Regions from separate parts of the Pelomonas parva genome, predicted to be linked through region 3. Evidence: predicted binding sites of a transcription regulator. Region 3 holds the regulator's gene; each other region holds the start of a gene.
The links. Region 3 encodes LexA, which represses DNA repair genes until DNA is damaged. Its sites were predicted from a motif close to ACTGTATNNNNATACAGT; they were not measured.
Positions count from the first base shown of each region.

Region 1: the regulator LexA is predicted to act here: its motif matches at 2,425-2,442, upstream of imuA (translesion DNA synthesis-associated protein ImuA).
Region 2: the regulator LexA is predicted to act here: its motif matches at 2,635-2,652, upstream of recA (recombinase RecA).
Region 4: the regulator LexA is predicted to act here: its motif matches at 2,441-2,458, upstream of imuA (translesion DNA synthesis-associated protein ImuA).

Region 1 covers NZ_JBIGHV010000008.1:178,772-183,221, forward strand. Annotated here, with positions in the region: gene ACG00Y_RS20960 (DUF2726 domain-containing protein) at 1-573, shown strand, start outside; gene ACG00Y_RS20965 (serine/threonine protein kinase) at 602-1,654, shown strand; gene ACG00Y_RS20970 (discoidin domain-containing protein) at 1,651-2,268, opposite strand; gene imuA (translesion DNA synthesis-associated protein ImuA) at 2,507-3,373, shown strand; gene ACG00Y_RS20980 (DNA polymerase Y subunit UmuC family protein) at 3,342-4,450, shown strand, end outside.
Region 2 covers NZ_JBIGHV010000006.1:276,267-280,716, reverse strand. Annotated here, with positions in the region: gene sucC (ADP-forming succinate--CoA ligase subunit beta) at 1-242, opposite strand, end outside; gene ACG00Y_RS17870 (DUF2889 domain-containing protein) at 268-840, opposite strand; gene ACG00Y_RS17865 (regulatory protein RecX) at 1,016-1,540, opposite strand; gene recA (recombinase RecA) at 1,561-2,598, opposite strand; gene ACG00Y_RS17855 (response regulator) at 2,752-3,423, shown strand; gene ACG00Y_RS17850 (sensor histidine kinase) at 3,424-4,450, shown strand, end outside.
Region 3 covers NZ_JBIGHV010000005.1:519,298-523,747, reverse strand. Annotated here, with positions in the region: gene gltX (glutamate--tRNA ligase) at 1-464, shown strand, start outside; tRNA gene ACG00Y_RS16255 (tRNA-Ala) at 557-632, shown strand; tRNA gene ACG00Y_RS16250 (tRNA-Glu) at 684-759, shown strand; tRNA gene ACG00Y_RS16245 (tRNA-Asp) at 812-888, shown strand; tRNA gene ACG00Y_RS16240 (tRNA-Glu) at 982-1,057, shown strand; tRNA gene ACG00Y_RS16235 (tRNA-Asp) at 1,131-1,207, shown strand; tRNA gene ACG00Y_RS16230 (tRNA-Ser) at 1,689-1,778, opposite strand; gene lexA (transcriptional repressor LexA) at 1,972-2,640, opposite strand; gene ACG00Y_RS16220 (asparaginase) at 2,725-3,642, shown strand; gene ACG00Y_RS16215 (organic hydroperoxide resistance protein) at 3,643-4,077, opposite strand; gene ACG00Y_RS16210 (MarR family winged helix-turn-helix transcriptional regulator) at 4,119-4,450, opposite strand, start outside.
Region 4 covers NZ_JBIGHV010000007.1:233,965-238,414, reverse strand. Annotated here, with positions in the region: gene ACG00Y_RS19505 (transposase) at 1-200, opposite strand, end outside; gene ACG00Y_RS19500 (helix-turn-helix domain-containing protein) at 319-552, shown strand; gene ACG00Y_RS19495 (helix-turn-helix transcriptional regulator) at 660-890, shown strand; gene ACG00Y_RS19490 (hypothetical protein) at 1,039-1,293, opposite strand; gene ACG00Y_RS19485 (SOS response-associated peptidase family protein) at 1,343-2,308, opposite strand; gene imuA (translesion DNA synthesis-associated protein ImuA) at 2,508-3,401, shown strand; gene ACG00Y_RS19475 (Y-family DNA polymerase) at 3,325-4,450, shown strand, end outside.

The DNA of each region.
Region 1 (4,450 bases), on a different contig from region 3:
CATGTGACCTTCGCCGTCTGCAGCCCCAATGGTCGGGTGCTGGCGGCCATTGACCTGGAAGGCGAACGGGGCGTCACGCCGCGCAGCCTGCAGATCAAGCATGCCGTGCTGTCCGCCTGCCGCGTGCGCTATCTGCGTTGCGCGCTGGACCAGTTGCCCAGCATCGCCGAGTTGCAACTCCTCGTTCCCCAGGGCAGCAACCCGCGCGGCCCGCTGCCGGCGCCGGCGGCCACTGCCAGCCTGCCTCGGCGCCGCAGCAGTGGCATGGGCATGGGCGAGGACGAATTCGGCAGCGACTGGGGCCAGTTCTCCCAACCGCTGCCGCTCTGGCAGGACGCCGGCGTGTTTGGCGGTGGTGGGGACGGTTATGGCGAGCGCCACCCGCGCATGCCGGCCCAGCCCGCGCATACGCCGTCGCGCCGCCTGCCACAGCGCGACCTCGGCGCCGCCCACTACAACCCGCGCAGCATTCCGGTGCTGGATGACGCGGACGACGAAGCGCTGATGGACGAGATCGTCGGCGTCGTCGTCGACGCACCGCGCTACGCGACCCAGCGGCCGCGTCGGAGTTGAGCTGATCCGATCCGGCGACACTCGCCGGATGCATGCCACCCCTGACCTCAGCTTCGGCGACCTGACGCCGGAGTTCATGCTCGACGCGCTCGACGCCACCGGCCTGCGCGCCGATGGCCGCATGCTGCAGCTCAACTCCTTCGAGAACCGCGTGCTGCAGGTCCACCTGGAGGATGGCCGTGTGGCAGTAGCCAAGTTCTACCGCCCGGCGCGCTGGAGCGATGCGCAGATCCTGGAGGAGCACGCCTTCGCCACCGAGCTGGCCGCCGCCGAGGTGCCCGTCGCCGCGCCGTGGGTGCTGGACGGTGGCTCCACCCTCTTCCATTACCAGGGCCAGCGCCTGGCCGTCACGCCGCGCCAGGGCGGGCGTGGGCCGGAGCTGGAAGACCCCGAGGTGCTGCGCTGGATCGGCCGGCTGCTGGCCCGCCTGCATAGCGTCGGCCGGCGACAAGCCTTTGCCGAACGCCTGACCTGGGCCAGCGCGGCACCGGCGCAGGCGGCGCGGGACTGGCTGATCGAGCACGAAGCCATCCCGCCCGAAACCGCCCCGGCCTGGGACAACGCCGCGCGGCGCTGCATCGAGTCCATCCAGGCCGCCTTCGACAGCCTGCCCGACCTGCAGCTCACGCGCCTGCACGGCGACTGCCACCCCGGCAACATCCTGTGGACGCCGGACCGCGGCCCGCATTTCGTCGACCTGGACGACGCCGTCATGGGCCCGGTCGTGCAGGACTTGTGGATGCTGCTGCCCGGCCCGACCGAGGGCAGTGACGCCGCCCGCCGCCAGCTCAAGGCCGTGCTGGACGGCTACGAGCAGATGGCCGAGTTCGACGACCGCGAACTGCGCCTCATCGAGCCGCTGCGCACGATGCGCATGATCCACCACAGCGCCTGGCTGGCCCGCCGCTGGGGCGACCCGGCCTTCCCGGCCGCCTTCCCGTGGTTCGGCACGCCCAACTACTGGATGGACCAGGTCGCGCTGTTGCGCGAGCAACTGGAGGCGATGAAACCGAAGGACGCTCCGCCGACGCTTGCGCGGGACGAGGATGCGGTGGATTTCGACGGCGACGGTTTCGCCTAAGCCTTGCGGCGACGCGCGGCCAGCAGCACGCCTGCACCAGCCAGCATCAGCAGCGCGGCATCGGGCTCGGGGACGGGGGCGGCCATCAGCTGCACCTCGCTCAAGGCCATCCAGCGACCCGGCGTTCCCAGCGTTAACTCGACGAAGCGGCCGGCGCCAGGGGTGAGAAAGCTCAAGGTCACCGGCAGGTCGTTGGACAGGGCCAGGCCGTCATGCGCCGGCACCACCTGCGCGCTGCTGAAGCTGACGCCGTCCACCGAATAGCGCACCGACGCGGACACCGGCAGTGTGACGGCGGCCGACGGGTAGGCCAGGAAGTGCGCCTCGATGTGGTCCACCTGGTGGACGCTGCCGAGGTCGAAGGTGATGGTCGGCGAGACGCCGTCCCACAACACGTAGGGCGACCACGCCCAGTAGCCGCCGCCGACCTGGACATCCATGACGCCGTCGGTCAGGTCGGTGCCCGGGTCGTTGTAGCCATAGAAATCGGGGCCGTTGTGCGACAGCTGGTAGCTCGCCACCGGCAAGGGAGCCGGGGCAACTGCCCAGGCCGGGGAGGCCATGGCAGCGGCCAATGTCGCCAGGGCCGCCAGGGCCAGTGCACGGGATTTCATCGTTCTCCTGCTCCTTGTTGCTGAGCGGATTGGAGAGCGGCGGCTGCGGCGAGACAACACCGGGGTTCGGGGAGGGGGCGAGCCCAACAACAACCGCGCGAGATCCCGCTGCACGCCCAATCGCCGGTCGATGAGCCGGTCTGATTGGCAAAAAATACTGGATATACATACAGTATTGTGGTCACATCCAGGCTCCGGTTTCTTCCCCCGCTTTCCGCCTTCTGCCTTCCGTCTGGCCATGTTCTCCGCTCCTCTCGCCGCCGCCGCCAGCCCGCCTCCCCTCGGGTGTGCGCCCATGCAAGGCCCACCCGGCCGACCGTCGCTGGAAGCCCAGCTGCAAGGCCGGCTGTGGCGCGGCAGCAGCCTGAGCACCGCCGCCGACCCGACGCTGGCCAGCGGCTTCACGGCGCTGGACGCCGAGCTGCCCGGCGGCGGCTGGCCGTTGCGCGCCGTCACCGAGCTGCTGACGCCGCAGTTCGGCGTGCTGGAGTGGCGGCTGCTGGCGCCTGCCCTGCGTGGCTGGTGGGCCGCCCAGGCGCTACCGGCCGCCACTGCGGGCCGACGAGCGCGCGCCCCCGCGCTGCGCTCGCTGCTGCTCATCAACCCGCCGCACACGCCGCATCTGCCCGGCCTGCAGGCGCTGGGGCTGCCGCATGCGGCGCTGGTCTGGGTGTCGGCCGGCACGCCCGCACAAGCGCTTTGGGCGGCGGAGCAGGCCATCAAGTCGCGCGTGGCCGTGCTGGCCTGGCTGCCCGAGGCTCGGCCGGAGCAGGTGCGGCGGCTGCAGGTCAACGCGCTGAGTTCCGATGCGCCGGCTTTCCTCGTGCGGCCGGAGCGCGCGGGCCAGCAGTCCTCCGCCGCGCCGCTGCGCCTGGTCGTTCAACCGGGCGAGGGCTGGGGGTTGAACGTGCATCTGCTCAAGCGCCGCGGGCCGGCACACGAGGGCTGGCTGGAGTTGCCCGCCGTGCCGGGCGCGGTGGAGCCGCTGCTGACTGCCGCCAAACGCAAGCCTCTGCCGGCACCGATGCCTGCGCCCGCCCCCGCGCCGGCCAGCCCACCGACGGAGCGCGCCGATGCGCTGGCTCGCGCTGTGCTGCAAGCCTGATGCGCCCGCCGGCGATGCCGACGCCCTGGCCTGGCTGGCGCTGAGCTTCACGCCACGCGTCGCCCGGCTGGAGGAGGCGGTCGTCGCCGAGGTGGCGGCCAGCCTGCGGCTGTTTGGCGGCGCGCGGGCGCTGCGCCTCAAGCTGCAGGCGGACGCCGGGCAAGTCGGCTTGGCCGTGGGCGCCATGGCCTGGGCAACCACCGCGCTGGCCGCGCTGGCGCAGGCGCGCTGCCCCGACACGCCGCACGCGGGCCGCCTGAGCGAGCGCCTCGACGCGCTGCCGCTCGCGGCCCTCAGCGCCGCCCAGGCCCACCACGCGATGCTGGCCCGGCTGGGCTGCCGGCATCTCGGCGAGCTTCGCCGGCTGCCGCGCGCGGCGCTGGCCAGGCGCTTCGGCCCCGCGCTGCTGACGGCGCTGGACCAGGCCTATGGCGACCTGCCCGAGGTGCACACGTGGCTGACGCTGCCCGAACGCTTCGACGCGCGGCTGGAGCTGCCGTACCGCGTTGAGCACACGCCCGTGCTGCTGCACTTTGCCGAAGCGCTGCTGCGCCAGCTCTGCGCCTTCCTGGCCGCGCGCCATGCCGGCGTGCGTGCGCTGCGCCTGTCCTGGCAGCACGACGCGATGCGCGCCCGCGATGTGGCCGACGGCGGCGAGCTGACCGTGGCCACGGCCGACACGACGCGCGACCTGCACCGCCTGACGCGCCTGCTGGCCGAGCATCTAGCCCGCGAGACGCTGGCCGCGCCGGCCGGCGAGATCCGCCTGAGCGCCGACACCGTGCTGCCGCTGGAGGAAGGCAGCGCCAGCCTGCTGCCCGGCCCGAGCGACCCGCAGGAGCGCGCAACGACGAACGCGCTGCTGGAGCGGCTGTCCGTGCGCCTGGGCGCGGCGCACGTGCGTGAGGGCCGGCTGCACGAGGACCACCGGCTGGACCGCATGCAATGCTGGCAGCCCTGGCCGGCACCGCCCTCGGTCGCCGTGCGCCCGCCACCCGGGCCGCAGCCGACCTGGCTGGTCGAGCCGCCGCAGCCGCTGCGTTGCAATGCGCAGGAACAGCCGCTGTATGCCGGCGC
Region 2 (4,450 bases), on a different contig from region 3:
AGCTGCATGCCCAGGATGCCCTCAGCCTTTTCCTTCACGTCGTCTATGGTCTTGGCGACCTTGACGCCGCCGCCCTTGCCGCGGCCGCCGGCGTGGATCTGGGCCTTGACGACCCAGACCGGGCCACCCAGCTTCTGGGCCGCCTCGACGGCTTCCTGCACGGTGAAGGCGGGGATGCCGCGCGGCACCGGCACGCCGAACTGGCGCAGGATTTCTTTGCCCTGGTATTCGTGGATTTTCATGGCTTGGGTCTTTCGGGTCGGGAAGTCAGGAATCGTTGGCGGCCGGCGCGGAGGACTGGTGCCAGCGGGGGTAGAACTTGGCCACGGTGGCGCCGTCGCGGCGCAGCGCATGGCAGCGGTCCAGCTGGAAAGGCGGGTTGCCGGCGGCATCCCCCTCGCGGGTGTCGATGACCGAGCCGGCCATGGCCTGGATGACGGCCGTCGGCAGCACCTGGCACAGCTCGGTGAGGTGGGTGCAGCCCCTGGTGCCGCCGAGGCGCTCGGTGACGGCCTGGCGGAAGCCCCTCAGCAAGTTGAGGCCCACGAGCTGCGCATAGGCGTCGCCGTGCTCGCCGCAAGCCTGCACATAAGGCATCCACAGCGTCTCGGACGAGGCGGCGGTGACCGTCAGCGTCGCGTCGACAGTCAGCCGCAGGTGCATTTGGTGAATCGGATCGCCCGCCTTGCGCGTCGCGCCGGCCAGCGGCACGTCATGCGCCTTGGTGTCGGTGAGGCCGGCTTCGACGTCAAACAGGCCGTCATCGCGTGCGAACACCCGCACATCGAAGGCGCGGCGATGCAGCGGGCGGCGCGTGACGGACGGTTGGGCGGCGGGCATGGAGGGCGGGAGTGACAGATCAACCCGGCCGGCGCCGGGACGGGGACAGCCGGCGTTTGCAGCGCTTCGCCGTAGGGGCAGAGGCCTTGTAACCGGGTGAACCCTCGTTTTTTGGGCAGCCAGCAATGTAGCACGCGAGGTGCAAATTCCCCCTGCGCGCTCGGTCAAGCGGCCCTTAGGCCCTCAGCAAGCGGTGCACCACTTCGGGGGCAAAACCCCGGGTCAGCAGGAAACGCGTCTGGCGCGCCCGCTCTTCGGGGTTACGGGACGGTTCCGCGCCAAAACGCCTGAGCCAGACCTCGCGGGCCCGCTCCAGCTCGGTTGCGCGCAGCGCTGCCTGCTGTTCAGCGTCCAGCCGCAGCCCGTGCTGGGCCAACTCCTGCTGGATGCGCTGCGTGCCGAAACGGCCGGCGCGGATATGCAGCCGGGAGTCGACGAAGCGCGCCTCGTCCAGATAGCCGGCGGCGGCCAGCGTGTCGAGCAGAGCCTCGACCACCGAATTGGCGGCTTCAGGCGCAGGCTCGTCGTCCGAAGCCGCCTCGCCATCGTCGAAAGCCCCGGCAGTTCGAGTCGCTGTTATGCGCGCACGCTGCTGCTGCTCAATGCGAAGGAGCTTGCGCCGCAGTTCCGACCGGCTGTGCTCGCGCTGGGCCAGCAGGCCGATGGCGCGAGCTTTCAGCGACAAAGGCGCACGCGCCATGGCAGCACCAACGGAAAGGCTTACTCCGGTGCTGCCGTGGTCAGCAGCGCCACGCCCAGCGACTCGCGGATCTTGTTCTCGATCTCGCGGGCCACATCGGGGTTCTCGCGCAGGAACTCGCGGGCGTTGTCCTTGCCCTGGCCGATCTTCTCGCCTTGATAGGCATACCAGGAGCCGGACTTCTCGACGATCTTGGCGATGACGCCCATGTCGACGATCTCGCCCTCGCGGCTGATGCCCTCGCCGTAGAGGATGTCGAATTCGGCGGTCTTGAACGGCGGGCTGACCTTGTTCTTGACGACCTTGACCTTGGTCTCGGAGCCAATGACTTCCTCGCCCTTCTTGATGGAGCCGATGCGGCGAATGTCCAGGCGCACGGAGGCGTAGAACTTCAGCGCATTGCCGCCGGTGGTCGTCTCGGGGCTGCCGAACATGACGCCGATCTTCATGCGGATCTGGTTGATGAAGATGACCATGCAGTTGGTCTTCTTGATCGTGGCGGTCAGCTTGCGCAGGGCCTGGCTCATCAGGCGGGCTTGCAGGCCGGGCAGGCTGTCGCCCATCTCGCCTTCGAGTTCGGCCTTGGGCGTCAACGCCGCAACCGAGTCGACGACGATGAGGTCCACCGAGCCGGAGCGCACCAGCGCGTCGACTATCTCCAGCGCCTGCTCGCCGGTGTCGGGCTGGCTGATCAGCAGTTCCTGCAGGTTGACGCCGAGTTTCTGGGCGTACTGGATGTCGAGTGCGTGCTCGGCGTCGATGAAGGCGCAGGTGCCGGCGAGCTTTTGCATCTCGGCGATGACCTGTAGCGTCAGCGTGGTCTTGCCCGAGGACTCGGGGCCGTAGATCTCGACGACGCGGCCGCGCGGCAGGCCACCGACGCCCAGCGCGATGTCCAGGCCCAGGGAGCCGGTGGAGACGACCTGGATGTCCTCGATGACCTCGCCTTCGCCAAGCCGCATGATGGAGCCCTTGCCGAACTGCTTCTCGATCTGGGCAAGGGCGGCCTGCAGGGCCTTGGCTTTTTCGGTGTTCAGGGCTTTGACGGGGGCGTCCATGCGAGTCTCCAAAGGAATGGCTGAATTATGGGGCAATCTGTATGTTTGTACAGTGGTTTGTCCCCAGGATTGATGAGCATGCTAGGCGGTCGGTAGCTCAACAGATGAGCCACTCGACCAACACATAACATCGGTGGCGGAGACAAAAGAACCATGCGCATCCTGATTGCCGAAGACGACCAAGTGCTGGCCGATGGCCTGTTGCGTGCCTTGCGCGCGTCGGGCTATGCGGTGGACCGTGTCAGCAGCGGCACGGAGGCCGACTCCGCGCTGGCGACGCATGAGTTCGATCTCGTGATCCTCGACCTCGGCCTGCCGCGCCTGCACGGGCTGGAGGTGCTGCGCAAGCTGCGCGCCCGCGGCGCGACGATGCCGGTGCTGATCCTGACGGCGGCCGACAGCGTGGAGCAGCGCGTCAAGGGCCTGGACCTGGGCGCGGACGACTACATGGCCAAGCCGTTCTCGCTGCAGGAGCTGGAGGCGCGCGTGCGGGCGCTGACGCGGCGCGGCCTGGGCACGGCCAGCAGCGTCATCAAGCATGGGCCGCTCACGTTCGATGCCACCGGCCGCGTGGCCTACATCAATGACCAGATGCTGGAACTGTCGGCGCGCGAGCTGTCGCTGCTGGAAGTGCTGCTGCAGCGGGCGGGGCGGCTGGTCAGCAAGGACCAGCTCGTCGAGCGGTTGTGCGAGTGGGGCGAGGAGGTCTCGAACAACGCGATCGAGGTCTACATCCACCGGCTGCGCAAGAAGATCGAGCAGGGGCCGATCCGCATCGCGACGGTGCGCGGCCTGGGCTACTGCCTGGAAAAGATCGCCTCTTAAATGCCCAATAAGGACGGCGCCAGCCCGCAACAGGGCTCGCTGTTCGGCGAGATCCTCGACTGGATGCTCGCCCCGCTACTGCTGATCTGGCCGATCAGCGTGGCGCTGACCTGGCTGGTGGCGCAGGGCATCGCGGGCCAGCCCTATGACCGGGAACTGGGCGAGATGGCGCGCAGCCTGGGGCAGCAGGTCAGCGCGGTGGATGCGCCCGCCAAGGGGCGGGACCGCTATGCGCTGGCGCCCGAGGCGGCGGCGCTGCTGCGTGTGGATGCGTCGGACACGGTCTACTACCAGGTGCTGGGCCTGCGCGGCGAGCTGCTCAGCGGCGACGCCGGCTTGCCGGTGCCGACCGAGGACGCGCCCGTCGTGCCTTGGGAGCTGCATTTCCGCGACGACGAGGTCGGCGCGGACACGGTGCGCGTGGCCTATCTGTGGGTCGCGCCCGAGGGTCAGGCCGGGCCGGCCAAGACCATGCTCGTGCAGGTGGCCGAGACGCTGGGCAAGCGCACGCGGCTGACCAACGAGATCATCAAGGGCGTCATCCTGCCGCAGTTCGTCATCCTGCCGCTGGCGGTGCTGCTGGTCTGGCTGGCTCTGGCGCGCGGCATCGCGCCGCTGAACGAGCTGCAGCGGCGCATCCGCTCGCGCGACAGTTCGGACCTGTCCCCCATCGATGAGCAGCGCGTGCCCGACGAGGTGGCGCCGCTGGTGCAGGCCATCAACGACCTGCTGGCGCGGCTGGACTCGTCGATGAGCCGGCAGAAGCATTTCCTCGCCGATGCGGCTCACCAGCTGAAGACACCGCTGGCGGGGCTGCGCACGCAGGCCGAGCTGATCCAGCGCGAGATCGACGCCGGCCGGGCGTCGCCCGAGGAGCTGAAGCGATCGCTCGCGCAGATCGCCCGGGCCAGCGAGCGGGCGGCCCACATGGTCAACCAGCTGCTGTCGATGGCGCGCGCCGAGGACGCCGAGCAGGCCATGCGGCGCGAGCCGGTCAACCTGGCCGAGATCGCCGTCGACACGGTGC
Region 3 (4,450 bases):
GGGTCAATGGCCACTACGTGAAGCACATCGACGAGACGCGCCTGGCCGGCCTCGTCGTCGAGCAACTGGCGGCCAAGGGCGTCGCCGTGACTGTCGAGGAGATCCAGCCCAAGGTCGGTCTGTTCAAGGACCGCTGCGCGACGGTCGCCGCACTGGCGGATTGGCTGGCGATGTATTTCGTGCCGGTCACGCCCTTAGCGGACGACTTGGCCGCCCACATCACCGACGCCATCCGCCCGGCCTTGGCAGCGCTCGCCGAGAAGCTGGCTGCTCTGACCGAATGGAACAAAACAACCCTGCAGCAGACCCTGAAAGAAACCCTCGCTGCCACCGGCCTCAAGATGCCGCAACTGGCCGTGCCGGTGCGTGTTCTGGTGTGTGGTCGCGCGCAGACGCCATCGCTCGATGCCGTGCTCGAGCACTTCGACAAGAAAAAAGTCCTCGAACGCTTGCAATCACTCTGAATTTCGTCATATACTCTTGGTCTCGCTTGAACAGCGCTGCAAACAAAGCGATTTGCGACAAAGTCGGTAACGACTGAATCAAGAATCAAATTGGGGGTATAGCTCAGCTGGGAGAGCGCTTGCATGGCATGCAAGAGGTCAGCGGTTCGATCCCGCTTACCTCCACCATTTAAACCATCTGGTTTATTGGCGGCGCGCAGTTCAAGCGACGAAGGTTTAGTCCCCTTCGTCTAGAGGCCTAGGACACCACCCTTTCACGGTGATTACAGGGGTTCGAATCCCCTAGGGGACGCCAAGTTTGATGAGCTTGGGTGTTGTCGAAAGACAGTGCTGAATTCATCCCACGCGGAGTGGTAGTTCAGTTGGTTAGAATACCGGCCTGTCACGCCGGGGGTCGCGGGTTCGAGCCCCGTCCACTCCGCCAAGGATTCCATCGGATGATTCCATTGCTGGATCGCCCGATACGCAAACGGCCAATTCGTTGGCCGTTTGTCTTTTAAGTTTGATTTGCAAGATTGTCCCCTTCGTCTAGAGGCCTAGGACACCACCCTTTCACGGTGATTACAGGGGTTCGAATCCCCTAGGGGACGCCAAATCTCGTCGCAAGACGGGCGAGTTTGATGAACTCGGGTATTGTCGAAAGACAATGCCGAATTCATTCCACGCGGAGTGGTAGTTCAGTTGGTTAGAATACCGGCCTGTCACGCCGGGGGTCGCGGGTTCGAGCCCCGTCCACTCCGCCAGAAATTTCGATGCGTCGAAACCTTCAAGTTTCGACGCATTTTTTTTGGTTTGTCGGGGTGTCAGGATAGGCCACGTGTCGGCGCCGGCGCGGTTCCCACATCGTTGCTGCCCCCGCCATGGACCTGCGTGCCCGTGCCTGGCGCGCGACGTTCAACAGGTACCGTGCGCGGCGCCTCGTTGGTACTGCGCTTACCGCTAACGACAAGTCTCGCCAGCTTGACCACTTCGCTGGCCCCGGCCGGCAGGCCTGCAGAGACCAGGCCCAATGCCAAGCCAAAGCTCACCCATCCATTCAGCAGTCGCGACATCACCAACTCCAGCCCTGTACAAAGCAAGGCACGAATGACAGTGTTCAGCAGGCGTCGTGCTCAAACCAGCGTGACGCGATGAACTGCGCTTTTCCAGGCATGAATTGCAGGCGCAGCGCACCACGATCTCCGCGGGAAAAAGCAAAACGGGCCCAGTGGGCCCGTTCGTACTTGGCGGAGAGGGCGGGATTCGAACCCGCGGTGGGGATAAACCCACACACGCTTTCCAGGCGTGCGACTTAAACCGCTCATCCACCTCTCCTGCAAGCCCTCAATCATAGCGCATCCATTGCTCACCCGGTCGCGTCACCGCAGGATTTGTAATGCGACACATCGACGAGGTGGACACAGTTCCACGCCAGGCGCCTTGCAGCAGCGGCTGCCAGACAAATTGACGCGCGCCATCGTTCCAGCGCGTCCAAATGTCCGTGTCAGTGACGCGGGCTGTTCTGGAATCAGTTGAAGCCTTGCCCGCGGATCAGGCCGACAGCCAGGCCCTCGATGCTGAAGTGTTCGCCCTCGTCAACACGAATCGGCTCGAAATCATCGTTCTCGGGAAGCAGCTGTATGCCGTCGGGCCCCCGCTTGAAGCGCTTGACGGTGACTTCCTCGCCGACGCGGGCGACGACGATCTGGCCGTTGCGAGCTTCCTTCGCGGACTGCACGGCGAGCAGGTCGCCATCGAGGATGCCGATATCACGCATGCTCATACCCTTGACCTTGAGCAGGTAATCGGGCTTCTTGGCAAACAGGCTGGGTTCGACGCTGTAGGTCTGCTCGACATGTTCCTGCGCCAGGATGGGGGCGCCGGCTGCGACGCGGCCGATCAGGGGTAGCGTCAGCTGCGCGAGGCCCGGGATGGGCAGGCTGAACTGGCGGGCGCGGTTGACGGCATTCAGCGCGTCGGACTTGAGGCGGATGCCGCGCGAGGTGCCGCCGACGAGTTCCAGCACACCTTTGCGGGCCAGGGCTTGCAGGTGTTCCTCGGCGGCGTTGGCGGACTTGAAACCCAGCTCGGCGGCGATTTCGGCGCGGGTCGGTGGCGCGCCAGTGCTTTCGATCGCGTTGCGTACCAGGTCAAAGATCTGCTGTTGGCGGGCGGTAAGCTTGGGTTGGTCTTGCACGGGCGGCCTTTTGAGGTGGCTGGAAATCTGTCCAGCACCTGTATTTTTGTCCAGGAAACCAGCAAATTGCAAACCTCAGCGAAATTGATTGTCATCCTCGGCACAGGGGGCACGATTGCCGGCACGGCCCAGAGCGCCAGCGACGGCGTCGGCTACACAGCGGCGCAGTTGGGCGTCGAGGACTTGCTGGCTGCGGTGCCGACGCTGGCCGGTCGGCCGCTGGAGGCGCATCAGGTTGCGCAACTGGACAGCAAGGACATGGGCTTCGCGACCTGGCAGCGTCTGGCCAGCGCTGTGCAGGCGGAGCTCGCGCGGCCGGAAGTGGGTGGCGTTGTCGTCACGCATGGTACGGATACGTTGGAGGAGACGGCCTACTTCCTGCACCGCGTGCTGGCGCCTGCCAAGCCTGTGGTGCTGACGGCAGCGATGCGGCCGGCGACCGCACTGGCGCCGGACGGGCCACAGAACTTGTTCGATGCCGTGCAGGTGGCGGCTGCGCCGGATGCTGCGGGCGTGGTCGTCGCGCTGGCCGGGCGCGTGCACGACGCGGTGCAGGTGCGCAAGACGCACAGCTACCGCGTCGATGCTTTCGAATCAACCGACGGTGCGCTGGTGGCGCGGGTGGAGGAAGGCGCGGTCCGCCTGGTTGGCCGCTGGCCTGTGGGTGAGGCGTTAGGTCTCGGCCGCATTGCGAGGGCGGCGCAGGGCTGGCCGCGCGTCGACATCGTCTTCAACCACGCGGGCGCCGATGGCCGCATCGTGCAGGCCTTGCTGACGGCGGGTGTGGATGGCATCGTGGCAGCCGGCACCGGCAATGGCACCCTGTCCATCGCGCTGGAAAGCGCGCTGCGCGGTGCCGAGGCGCGCGGTGTGCGCGTGCTGCGCAGCACGCGCTGCGATGCCGGGCCGGTCATGAACCTGCCCGGACTGTTGCCCAGCGCCGGGGCGCTGAGCCCGGTCAAGGCCAGGATCGAGCTGATCCTGGCCCTGCTGGCGGACTGATCAGACGATGGTCAGCGTCACGTCAACGTTGCCGCGCGTGGCATTGGAGTAGGGGCAGACCTCGTGGGCGGTGGCGACCAGCGCTTCCAGCGCGGCACGCTCCATGCCCGGCACCGAGATCTTCATGTCGACCTGGATGCCGAAGGCGCCCGGCTTGTTGGCGTGCGGGCCGATGGCGACGTCGCTGGTGATGGACACCTCGGCGGGCAGGCTGATCTTCTGCTTGCCGGCGACGGCCTTCATCGCGCCGATGAAGCAGGCGGAGTAGCCAGCTGCGAACAGCTGTTCGGGGTTGGTGCCCGGGCCGCCGGCGCCGCCCAGTTCCTTGGGCGTGCTCAGTGCGAGGTCCAGCACGCCGTCGGACGACTTGGCGGTGCCGGCGCGGCCACCGGTGGCAGTGGCGGTGGCGGTGTAGAGGGCTTTCTCGATGGCCATGGTGGCTCCTTTGGGGTGGTGGTGGGGGGAGGGGGAAGAAATCAGTCGTCCGTCGCCTTGGCAAACTGGGCGCGCAGCTCGTGCAGACGCTGGGTCAGCGTGACGAGTTCAGCCAGCTCGCAGCCGCTGGCGCAGGCGAGCCGTTCGGGAATGTCCAGCGCCTGCGCGCGCAGCTTGCGGCCGGCCGATGTCAGGAACAAGTCGACGCGGCGTTCGTCGTCCGTGGCGCGGCGGCGCTCGATGTGCCCCAGCAATTCAAGGCGCTTGAGCAGCGGTGTCAACGTGCCGGAGTCCAGCGACAGGCGCTGTCCGAGCGCGGACACGCTCAGGCCGTCGGCCTCCCACAGCACCAGCATGACGAGGTACTGCGGGT
Region 4 (4,450 bases), on a different contig from region 3:
CAAAGCCCAAGAACCTCTGCCTCAGTGTTGGGCAGGCAGCCAAGCGCCCAACCAAGACTCAGCTCCAGGGTTCCATCATCAAAGTGAACATCGGCATGCGATTCGGTGACGACCACGATGCGGTACCCGCGACAGAGCGGCCGATCCTGCACTTTGAACCGATGACCGTTGTCTGATTCCAATCGACGCTCGGTGTCCATTTGCGTGCCACTTCCACTGCTCGGCACGGTAGGGCATCCCAAAGGAAGGCAATCCTGTCCGCGCTGATGCTACTTTAAGTCTGTAGACCCAAAGTCATCAACCGGGGAATCTACCCCTATGGTAACCAGGGGCAAAAATGGCGGAGAAGCAAGGGGGCGACTAGCCCGCCGGCTCCGCGAGCTTCGAGACGTCCAAAAGTTCTCTCAGGAGGAACTTGGCGCCAGGGCTGAGCTTCACCGAACCTACGTCGGCTCAGTTGAGCGCCGGGAGCGAAACGTTTCCATCGACAACATCGAGCGTCTAGCGCCGGCTCTCGGCGTCGACATCTGCGAGCTGCTTGCCGCCGGCTGATTGCACACCGGTGATCGTCCTCCGATCACGACGTAAGTCGCGCAGGAGCGAGAGATGCTACTTTAAGTCTGTAGACCCATAGTCATCTCAAAGCGAACCTGCGCTCCATGCCAGGGCGTAGTCAAAAGGTTGCATCAGCGAGGGCGCGACTCGCGCGCCATCTTCGCGAGCACCGTGCCGCACGCGGTCTGTCGCAAGAGGCGCTCGCTGCACTGGCAGACTTACATCGCACGTATGTGGGATCGGTTGAACGGGCCGAGCGGAACGTATCTCTGGACAACATTGAGCGGCTTGCCGCTGCACTTGGCGTCGACATCTGCGCTCTGCTTCAGGCGTGACACAGTCAGCCGCATGAAGCGCGCCAGCCTCAAGAGAAGGCCTTCCACAGCTCGGTCTCGAGAAACCAGGGACTGATGTCGCTGGCTTCCAGCCGGATGGTCTCGAAATCAGTGACCTCGGCCGGCCGCCGGTGCGTCGTTGGCCGGCTTACTTGACACGCTTCAGGATGGTGCCCGGCTTGACGCGCTTGCCAACGGGCAGATCCTTGATGACCGTGAAGCTGCCGTCGCGCTTGCGCTCAACGACCTGCCCGCTGGCGGTCTTCACCGTGACGGCACCCGCGTGCCTCAGCGTGGTCCAGTAGGCCTCGTGGCCTGCCTTGGCCGCAAGCCCAGGAATGCGCCGCTCCGCGATCTGCATCCCACGTTCGGTCAAGGTGGTCCGGCTGGTACGGGAGGACATGGCGGCTGCTCGTAGCGTTGTCTTGACAGACTAGCAGTGCGCAGTTCCGTTACGCAGCCAGGCGGTGCTCGTAGTAGGCAGGCGCACGGTCATCGAAGATGTCGTACAGCGCCTGGAGGTTCTTCGGGTCGGGGTTCAACCAGGCATCCACATGCTCAGGTTTGATACGGATGATCATGCGATCGTGCCCCGCATCCCGCACCTCGGGCGGGGGCTCGTCGGTGATGGCGGCAAAGGACAACAAGTCCGGCTCACCGTCCTTCTTCCAATGCGACCACAGGCAGGCGATGTACATCAGCTCCGGCGGATTGGGCTGGAACCGAAGGATCACGTTCTCAGGCTTCTCGTCGGGCCCGAGCGCGCGATGCTCCATGTCGTGGCGCTTGACGTTCTCGTAGAACGTGTCCACCAGCAGGATGCCGTGCGTGTAGCCGAATTGGCCTTTCCAGAACCGCTCCAGGTTGTCGCGGCGGGCGTTGTAGGTCCCGGGGTATTCGATGTCATACGCGGCCGGCCGACCGGCGGGCCGACACTGGTAGCGCATGGGCAGCACGACGCGCTGGCCGTCGCGGACGACCATCACGGGTGCATACACGCCAGGGAAGATGCGCGAGTCCCGGTCGAGCAGATCCGTTCTGCGCAGATCCTCCAGATCCAGCCGCGCCTTGGAAATCTTCGACGGCGCGATGCGCAGGCTGTCCAGCACGGTCTTCGCCGGCTTGAGGTTCGACTGCGCGATGCGCTCGGCATCGGCCAGGCGCTTGCGCTGGGCGAACAATTCCTTCTCCAGCGCCATCGCCCGGTCGCCCTTGAAGGCCTCAATGAGGCGCTTGACCTCCTGCTCCTCGGGCGTGGTGGCCTCGCCCTCGAACGCCGCTTCCACGGCCTTCGGAACCTTCAGCTTGGCCTCCTGCCGGTTGAAGAAGAGTTGGACGAACTCCTTGATGCTGAGGTGCGCCCCGAACAGGCGGACGTAGTCGCGGTAGTTGGCGCGGACCTGGGCTGAGTAGCACATGGATGAACTGCCCCTGCAGATGGGGAGACGCCGTTATCGCACATCGATGCACGCAGGGCGCGTGACGTGAAGGACGACCGCCGGCGCCCGAGTCGGTGACCCGCCTGCTGGACGCGTGTCGCCTTGTGGTGTACTGTATAAATAAACAGTCTTTCAACAAAAGTTTGAGCCGCGCCAACCCCGCTGACGCCACACCCCCATGTCTGCCCACCCGGTGCAGCAGGACTTGCTGTCCTCGCTGCAAAGTCCTTCTGTTGCCTGCGAAAGGCACGACGCGGCCCTCGAGCCCGTCGCGCTGGCTGCGCCTGCACAGAACGCCGCCGGGCCAGCGTGTCTGCTTCCCGACGCACTGATCGATTCGGTCTGGCGGGCCGACCAGCTGGGCCATGCGAGGACGGCAGCCGTCAGCACCGGCTTTGCTGCGCTGGACGCGGAGATCCCTGAAGGCGGCTGGCCCTGCGGCTGCCTGATCGAGATCCTGCAGCCCCAGCCGTCGGTGCAGGAATGGCGTCTCATCGGACCGTCGCTGCGCCCGCTGCTCAAGGGCGGTCGGGCCGTCGTCGTTGTGGGTCCGCCCAAGCCCCTGCACCTGCCCGGCGTGCGACACCTGGGGATCGAAGAGCAGCAGTTGATCTGGGTGGCGGCAGGCGCGCCGTCGCAACGGCTTTGGGCGACGGAACAGTTGCTCCGGGCCAATGCCGCTGCAGCCGTCGTGGCATGGATGCCGCAAGCCCGGCCGGAACAGCTGAGGCGCCTGCAGGTGCTGGCGCAGGCCTGCGAAGGGCTGGTTTTCATCTGCAGGCCCCTGGTCGCCCGCCATGACCCCTCGCCCGCTCCTCTTCGCATCGTGTCCAGGCCATTGGTGGACTGGCAGATCGAGGTGCAGATCGTGAAGCGCAGGGGGCCAGCTCAGGAGGTGCCACTGCAGCTGAGCTCGGTGCCGGGTGGCATCGAACACGTCCTGACCCCTCGCACGCGCCGGCCCAGCGCCCTGAAGCCAACCAAGGAGAACCACGTTGTTGTGGGTCGTTCTGCTTACCTCGATCCCAGCGATCTCACCCGAGAAGTCCTCGAGCGCGTCGCCAGCCTCTGACGGCGTGCGCGGCCTGGTGCTGTGGTCACTGCAGTTCACGCCCCGCGTGGCTGTCGTGGAGGGCTGCGCCGTCGCGATGGAGGTGGAATCCAGCCTGCGGCTGTTCAAGGGGCTGGAAGCCCTGAAGGAGCGCGTCAGTGCGGAAGCGCCAGACGTGGGCGTCGTCGGCATCGGGTGGGCGCCGACGGCGATGGCGGCGCTCGTGATGGCGCGTTGCGGCGTGTTCGACCTTGGGCGCCGCCTGCTGCAACCGGTAATCGACGAGCTGCCGCTGGCTGCCTTGACCGCAGCCGTTGCCTATGAGGAGACGCTGTCCTGTGCGGGCATCACCTTGCTCGGTGAACTGCGCCGGCTGCCGCGCGCCCAGGTCAGCCGCCGGTTCGGGACCGCATTGCTCGCCGCCTTGGACCAGGCCTACGGACAGCGTGCCGAGGTTTTCAGGTACGAGACCATCCCCGAGGATTTCTCGGCTCGGATCGAGCTGCCTGCCCGGGAGGACCATGCGCCGGCGCTGCTGATGTACGCCCGGCCCTTGCTCATGCAGATGTGCGGCTGGCTGGCCTCCCGGCATGCTGGTGCGGTCGGTTTTCGGTTCCGGTGGATTCACGATTCGATGCGCGCCAAGGACGCAGGCGACGGCGGTGAAGTGACGATCCGCTCGGCCGAGGTGCTGCGAGACCTGGAGCATTTCGTGAGGTTGCTGGCTGAGCACCTGGCCAAGCAGGATCTGCTGGCCCCGGTCGGCGAGCTGAAGATCGATGCGATCGGCGTCCAAGCCCTCACCGAGCAGAGCGCATCGCTGCTGCCCGAGAGCCTGGGTTCGGGCGAATCGCTGTACCTGGTCCTCGAGCGCATCGCCGCGCGCCTCGGACCGAAGAGCGTGCTGCAGCCGGTGCTGGTGGATGACCACCGCATGGAGTGGATGACTCACTGGACGCCGCTGGCCAAGCAGAAGAAGCGCACGCCGGCGCCGGTACCCGAACAGCCCGAGCCCACCTTTGTGCTGGAGGCCCCGCTTGAACTGGCGGTCATCAACCACCGCCCGCACT